DNA from 3 places in the Kribbella sp. WER1 genome. Region 3 is predicted to be linked to each of the others. Evidence: riboswitches for the same ligand, from Rfam matches in the RefSeq annotation. Region 3 holds a riboswitch; each other region holds the start of a gene.

Region 1 (2,260 bases), on a different replicon from region 3:
GTCGCCGTTCGCGTCCGGCAGACAGACCCTGGCCTCGAACGAGCCGTACAGCTGGCTGAACGACTTACGGGTGTTGACCAGGCCGGACACGTAGTCCTTCGTGCCGCCGCGGCAGGTCGCCTGGCGCTGCGCGAGAGTCAGGTTGAGGAAGCCGCCCGACTCGGTGACCTGCTTGCTGTCGTAGCACTGGAGGTTGTCGCTGTTGACGCCGTCCGAGATGCCTTCCTTGAACCAGCCGGTCTCCCACTTCGTGGTGTCGACCGCGGTGCCGCTGAACTCGTCGTCGAACGTCAGCCGGTGCGAACCGGTCGGACTCCAGGACGGCGCGAGTTCGGTCGTCGTCGGGGTCGCCGGCGGGGTCGTGGTCGGCGGTGTGCTCGGCGGTGTGCTCGGCGTACCCGGCGTGCTCGGAGAGGCGGTCGGGGTACTGTTCGAGGCAGCCGGGGTGCTGGGTGAGGCGGTGGTCGGCGTGGACGTCGGGGACTGGGTCGGCGTACTCGTTGTTGTCGGCGATCCGGTCGGTCCCGCGCTCGTCGGCGTCGAGCTGTGAGATGTCGTCGGGCCGGTGCCCGCGCGGACGTAGGCGATCTCCAGCCTGGTCTGCTTCGCCCCGGCCTCGCGCGAACCGTAGACGGTGGCCGCAGTACCGACCGGTTGGGTCAGCGCGAGGTTCAGCTCGCCGGCGGCGGTGATGCCCTTCGACACGTCGATCCGCAGCTGCGTCGACCGGCCGTCGTCCGCCGCGGTCGCGAACGGAGTACCCGGCCGAGGCGCGTTCGCGTAGGTGGTGGATTCGCTCCATCGGCCCGACACGTTCGACACCGCGATCTTCGCCGGGCTGCTCGTGGTCATGCGGTGCAGTACGAGCGTGGCCTTCCGTTCGTAGCCGGGCGCCACCGGAGGTACGACGTACCGGACGAGGCTGGTCGACTGGTTCCGCTTCACGACCAGGCGGGTGGATCGGCCGTACTTCCGGGACGTTGACCCGACCTGTACGTAGGTGTCGGCGGTCGCGGTGAGGCTGACCGGAGAAGGGGTGCTGTCGGCGGTGAGTCTGACCGGCGACGAGGAGTTGTCGGCGGCGATCGCCGCGCCGATCCCGGCGGTGGTGGCGAGCAGCGAGAGGCCCGCGACGACAGGGATCACTGCGCGGCGGTGGGCCTTCGCGGCCGGTTGTCGCGTTCCACCGGAGGAATCAGCGGCGCGATGTCGTGCCGAGAATGCATCCCGCATGGGGACAGTCCTTCCTGCACGCCTGTGAGGTTAGCTGTCGGGCTCGGGCCGGAAGATGCCCGGTCGCTGGTGCGACTTCGCCCCGAGGACAGGCCGCAGCACACGGCCGGTCCGGAGAACCTGGGTTCCCCACTTCCGCCCTCGGATGCTGTGGGAGGGGCCACCGACCCGGAGGGCGGAACTCGGCGTTGCGGGTCGGCGGGGTGGTCCTTGCTCTGACGGCATCCGGTCCCCAGTCCCGAAGCGCAGGCCAGAGCATACGCACACTTTTGGCGAGGTCTCAAACCCGTAACGCGGCCACTGTTCGTGACGATTCGACCGGCCGATCGGCGCAGTGTGACGACGTCCACGGCCCCGTCCCACTCGGCACACCACGGTCCGTCGTACCACCCCGATAATCGGATGCCGGGGCGTACTGCCTGTGACAGTCCGTCCCGGCCGAACCCCCTGAATTCCTTCGCATTCCGGACGGTTTCGCCGTCATAGTGGGGGTCCGTGAGCGAGGTCCGAGTCGTAGCCGCCCATACCGAGCGCGCGACCGTGCGCGTCGGCGACCTGTTCCTGAAGGTCGACCCCGACCGGGCGCGGATCGACCGCGAGGTGGAGGCGATGAGCCTGGCGCCGGTGCCCACCCCGAACGTCCTGTGGCGAGAGCCACCCGTGCTGGCGCTGTCGGCGGTACCGGGCACCGTGCTCGGCCGGATCGGCCGGCCGTCGACCGCTTCCCCCGGAGCGTGGGCCGCGGCAGGCGCCGCCCTCCGCGTGCTGCACGACGTACCCGCACCACCGTGGCGCGGTCGAGCCGGCCGCCCGCTCGACGAACTCACGACGGACCTCGACCGCGAATGCGAGCGGTTGATCGCCGCCGACGTACTCCCCGTCGCCCTCGTCACCCACAACCGCGACCTGGCCGAAACCGCCCTCCGCCCCTGGACGCCCACCTTCACCCACGGCGACCTCCACATCGCCCATGTCTTCGCCGAGGGCAACAAAATCACCGGCATCATCGACTGGTCCGAAGCCGGCG
Region 2 (2,260 bases), on a different replicon from region 3:
GGACGTGAGGAAGACCCGGAGCTGGGACTTGCCGGTTTCGTGTGACCGCTCCACGAGTGCCCGCGTGTAGGCGTAAGTGCTGAGGCCGATCGAGACGGCCCAGAGCGCTATCACCAGTCGCTTCACGCACGCCTCCGCTGTCGAAGAGCGGTCAGCGTAGGAGCCGCGGGTGAACAAAAGGAAACCGGCCAGGACCGTCGGAGGGGTGGGGGCGACGGCCCGGGCCGGTTTCGGAAGCCAGCGTGCCTGGGGGAGGGACGCTGACGACCGGCGGCGCCCGATGGGGGCAGGGCGGCCGCCGGTCAGGGATCAGACGCGCCCGAAGGAGACGCTGCTGCTCCAGATCTTCGACTTGGCCACCGGACGTCCCGGCTTCGAGGCCTGCCACAGCATGTTCCCGCCCGCGTAGATGCCGACGTGGTACACACCGCCGCCACCGTTGTGGAAGAACACCAGGTCGCCCGGCTTGGCGGCGCTGCGGCTGATGTGCTTGGTCGCGGCGTACTGCTGACGCGACGTGCGGGGCAGCTTGTGCCCGGCGTACTTGTACACGTAGCCGGTGTAGCCGGAGCAGTCGAAGCCGCTGGTGCTCGTGCCGCCGTAGCGGTACGGCGTGCCCTTGAGCTTGGCGGCTTCCTTGAGCACCTTGGTCCGGAACGTACCGACGGCGGCCGAGGCCGAGCTCGCACCGTGGTTGCCGTAGAGCACCTTGTGCTTCGCGGCCCAGGTCAGCCGGCCCCAGGTGTTCTTGTCGGTGTAGCCGGTGGCCTTGAGGCCCCAGGACGTCTGGAACTTCTTCAGCACCGCGACGGTGCTGTTGCCGAAGTAGCCGTCCGGTCCCAGGTGCAGGGCCTTCTGGACGTACTTCACGGTCGGGCCGGAGTCGCCCTTCCGGAGCAGCGGCCGGCTCGGGATGCTCGTGTGACCCCGCTGCTGGGCGGCGGTCATGGCGGCCGCGGACGCGGTCGCGGGGGTGGCGCCGATGCTCAGCGCGGCTCCACCACCGACAGCGAGACCGACCGTGAGGACGGCGGCTGCGGCGCGGGGCGCACCGGACTTGCTGGTCTTGCGGTGCTTCGCCAGGGTCCGGCCGACGGGCCGGTCGGTACTGGTCTCAGCGGTGACGGCGCGCGAAAGCGTCGTCCGTCGGGCAGTGACGGGCATGGTTGTCTCCCGACGCCTGTGAAGTTAGCTGTCGGGTTCGGGCTGGGATTCATAGCCCGGTCCGCTCCCGCGGACTTCACCCCAGGGTTTCGACCACTCACGGTCGAGACCCAACTTCCTGGGTCCCCCACCTCCGCCATTGGTATTCGAGGGGAGCACACGAGCCTGGCGGAGCTCGGCGTTGACTCGTGTGCGGTTCGTGTTGGTTACCGAACCGCCGACGACTGTATAACAGAACGATCACGACGCAAACCCTTCAATCCACAAAGTCGTTCTCAAAAGGCCCTCAACGGTCCTCTGACGGGTCAGCAAGTGTGGATGAACACCAGGTGTCCTGAGCGCGTCCGAGCGGGGCTCAGGCGCCCACTGAGCGATTCGATGTGTCCTCGGTCACATTCGCCGGTGGCTTTCTGTGACAACGGGCACAGAACGTGCTCAGGGCACCCTAAAGTTCTTGAGTTTTCAGCAATTCCAGGAAGCGCTCCAGGCCGACGTTCCCGCCGGACAGCACCACTCCGACGCGCTCCGGCAGCCCGTGGATCCGCCCGGCCAGCAACGCCGCCAGCGCGCTGGCCCCGCTCGGCTCGAGGACGATCTTCAGCCGCTCGAACGCGAACGCCATCGCCGCCACGATCTCCGCGTCGCTGACCAGCTCGAACGACTCCACCAGCCGCCGGTTCACCGCGAACGTCAGCTCGCCCGGCGACTCGACCGCCTGCCCGTCCGCGATCGTCCGCGGTACGTCGATCCGCACCCGCTCGCCGGCCGCCAGCGACCGGGCGTGGTCGTCGCCAGCGGCCGGCTCGACGCCGATCATCCGGATCCCCGGCGACATCAATGTCGCCGCGGTCGCGCAGCCGGCCATCAGCCCGCCGCCCCCGACCGGGACCAGCAGCGCGCCGAGATGCCCGACCTCCTCGATCAGCTCGAGCGCGACCGTGCCCTGCCCGGCCATCACGTCGCAGTGGTCGTACGGCGGGATCAGCGTCCGCCCGCGGTCCGCCGCCAGCTCCTGCGCCAGCGCGGTCCGGTCCTGCGTGTACCGGTCGTACGTCACCACCTCGGCGCCGTACCCGCGGGTCGCCGCCAGCTTCGT
Region 3 (2,260 bases):
CGGCGGTGGTGGTCATCGGGACAGTGCTCCGCTCCTGCCTGGCGTGGGTGTCGACGCTCTGGTTTGGCCGACTGTTCGGCTCCCCGCCTGGCACGGAACGTCTCACCCGTAAGCGGCTGCGGAGCAGCCGCCGACGGGCGGTGTGCGTGGGCGGAGCGCAGCGGAGAACACGCGCATCCGCCGGGGGCGACGGCGGTTGCGGAGCAGACGTGTCGGGTCAGACTGGAGGGTCAGGAGGGGGGGTACTGCAGTACTGCGCCGACGAAGTCGGCACCACCCGGCCGCAGGCCGGCCACGTCCGAGCGGATCCGCGGGATCGTCCGCGCCGCCCGGCTCTTCCACCGCCGACGCCGCCGGCCCGGACGGCAGGTTCCGCCGAGATCCGCTCGACGCGACACTAACCAGGCCGGTCTGGTTCGCTGCGGCGATGGAGCACATCCGAACGTCTCGCCGGGCGCACCGCACCTGCCCACCGCGGGATCGACGACACGCGGCGGTCCTTGTGGATAAGGGTTTTGGCGCATCCGCGCGGACGTCGTACATTCATGGGTGGTTCACCGATCCCGACGAACCGCGTGCTGGTCAACGCCGAGCGCTGCCGGGCCATCCACGCATCAGCCGAACGTACGGCAGTGGTGGAGGACCCAGGAAGTTGGGCCGTGGCCGGCAGTTGCCGGGGCCCTGGGGTGGTAGTCCGCGGGAGCGGACCGGGCCGACTCTCAGCCCGAGCCCGACAGCTAACTTCGCAGGCGTCGAGAGTTCCAGCATGTCCAGTTCCGGATCTCCGGGCGGCCCTGCGCTGCCTGACGCCAGCCGCAGGCCGCTCGCCGCGTCAGCCGGCCTCGCGAGCCGCCGCGCGCGCTCGGCTGCCCTGATCCGGATCTGGCAGCGGGCGGCAGCTGGGAGCCCTGGGCAAAGAAACCTCTACATACGCTCTCCGCGCAGGGAGCAAACGTAAAAATGAGCCCCAAGGAGACCTCCGGGCACGGCGCTGGACACGCCCGGAGCAAGAACGACTGGCTCCAGCTGGCGCGCCAAGCCGTCCTGGACCTCCTCGATGACGAGCTGGCGGTCGCGCACGCCGAGCTCGAGGCGCGCCTGTGCGAGCGGGGCGTCGTCTACAACGAGCAGCACGACTGGCTGCACTCCCACATCGTCACCGAGGCCGTCCAAGGCCTGCGGGCACTGCACGCGCTCGACGAGGTGACCCACAAGACCAAGGGCAACCGGGTCGTGAAGCTCCTGGTGCCGGCCGATCGGCGTCGGCGGGAGACCGCAATCAACCGAGCCGTCGCGCGCAAAGGCCAGCTGTACGGGCGGTTCTTCGCAGTGTCGACCACCTCGGGCGACGCCGGCGAGGCGGTGCTGCGCCACTCGCTGTCCATTGCCGGAACCCATCTCATCCCGATGGAGCCCGGTTTCGGCGAGGTCCGCAACGTCATGGGCGTCAAGCTGTACGGCGCACTGGACTCCGGCGCCTGGCTGCACTCGATCGACCCGGCCACCGGCCTGCCGCGGCTGCCGTTCGCGCTCCCGATGGAGATGAAGAACCGCCGGCAGTGGTTCTACCCGATCCACAAGGAGGTGTACCAGCTCCTCGGCAAGGCCGCGGCCCTGCAGATGCAGCACCCGGCCCAGCCGATGGTGCCGATCTTCGTCTGCCGGCGGGCGCACCCGTGGTTGGGCTGGATGGCCAAGGATCTCGGGTTCCTCCTGCACACCACCCGCCGCCAGTTCGCGACGCTGCCGCACAAGATGACCGGCAAGCTGTTCGAGGAGCTGCGCACCGACCTGAGCCTGGCCGACCTGACCCTGGTCACCGAGGACTCGCTGCCCAGCATCCAGCAGTTCTTCCGCGAGACGATCATCAAGCAGGCCGCCCGGGCGGCACCGCGGTGGGCCGCGGCCGCGGCGACCGTCGCCCCGTACGCGGGCAAGCTCCGGACGGAGAACGTCCCGCCGGGGGACCGGCTCGACCTGGTCCGCGAGCTCCGGCAGGAGCTCGAGTGGGAGATGCCGAAGGCCGGCTTCAAAGAGCCGCTGCTGTCGTGGTCGTTGCCCGACCAGGAAGAGTGGCAGGATCTCACCCCCGACGCGGAGGAGTGGGACGACGACGAGCAGGCGCCCTTCTGACCCTGGCCTCGTCCGCGCCGCCCCGCCGGACCGGCGGTCCAACCAGCGTTCCCCGCAATCACGACTCAGCGAATTCCGGAGTGGCCATGCCGTTCAAAATGGGTCTCATAAACGATCGTTTATGAGA

The links. A riboswitch is a leader RNA that binds a small molecule or an ion and turns the genes downstream of it on or off. The one in region 3 is predicted to bind cyclic di-AMP.
Region 1: another riboswitch for cyclic di-AMP. It lies ahead of ACXJJ3_RS18905 (CBM96 family carbohydrate-binding protein); the one in region 3 lies ahead of ACXJJ3_RS42315 (hypothetical protein).
Region 2: another riboswitch for cyclic di-AMP. It lies ahead of ACXJJ3_RS18955 (C40 family peptidase); the one in region 3 lies ahead of ACXJJ3_RS42315 (hypothetical protein).

Annotation. Positions count from the first base shown of each region.
Region 1 is NZ_CM135186.1:3,931,478-3,933,737, reverse strand. It holds gene ACXJJ3_RS18905 (CBM96 family carbohydrate-binding protein) at 1-1,146, opposite strand, end outside; cyclic di-AMP (ydaO/yuaA leader) riboswitch at 1,238-1,431, opposite strand; gene ACXJJ3_RS18900 (phosphotransferase family protein) at 1,729-2,260, shown strand, end outside.
Region 2 is NZ_CM135186.1:3,941,779-3,944,038, reverse strand. It holds gene ACXJJ3_RS18960 (hypothetical protein) at 1-126, opposite strand, end outside; gene ACXJJ3_RS18955 (C40 family peptidase) at 310-1,164, opposite strand; cyclic di-AMP (ydaO/yuaA leader) riboswitch at 1,164-1,332, opposite strand; gene ACXJJ3_RS18950 (threo-3-hydroxy-L-aspartate ammonia-lyase) at 1,610-2,260, opposite strand, start outside.
Region 3 is NZ_JBSZTA010000002.1:59,004-61,263, forward strand. It holds gene ACXJJ3_RS42310 (hypothetical protein) at 1-16, opposite strand, end outside; cyclic di-AMP (ydaO/yuaA leader) riboswitch at 607-764, shown strand; gene ACXJJ3_RS42315 (hypothetical protein) at 961-2,133, shown strand.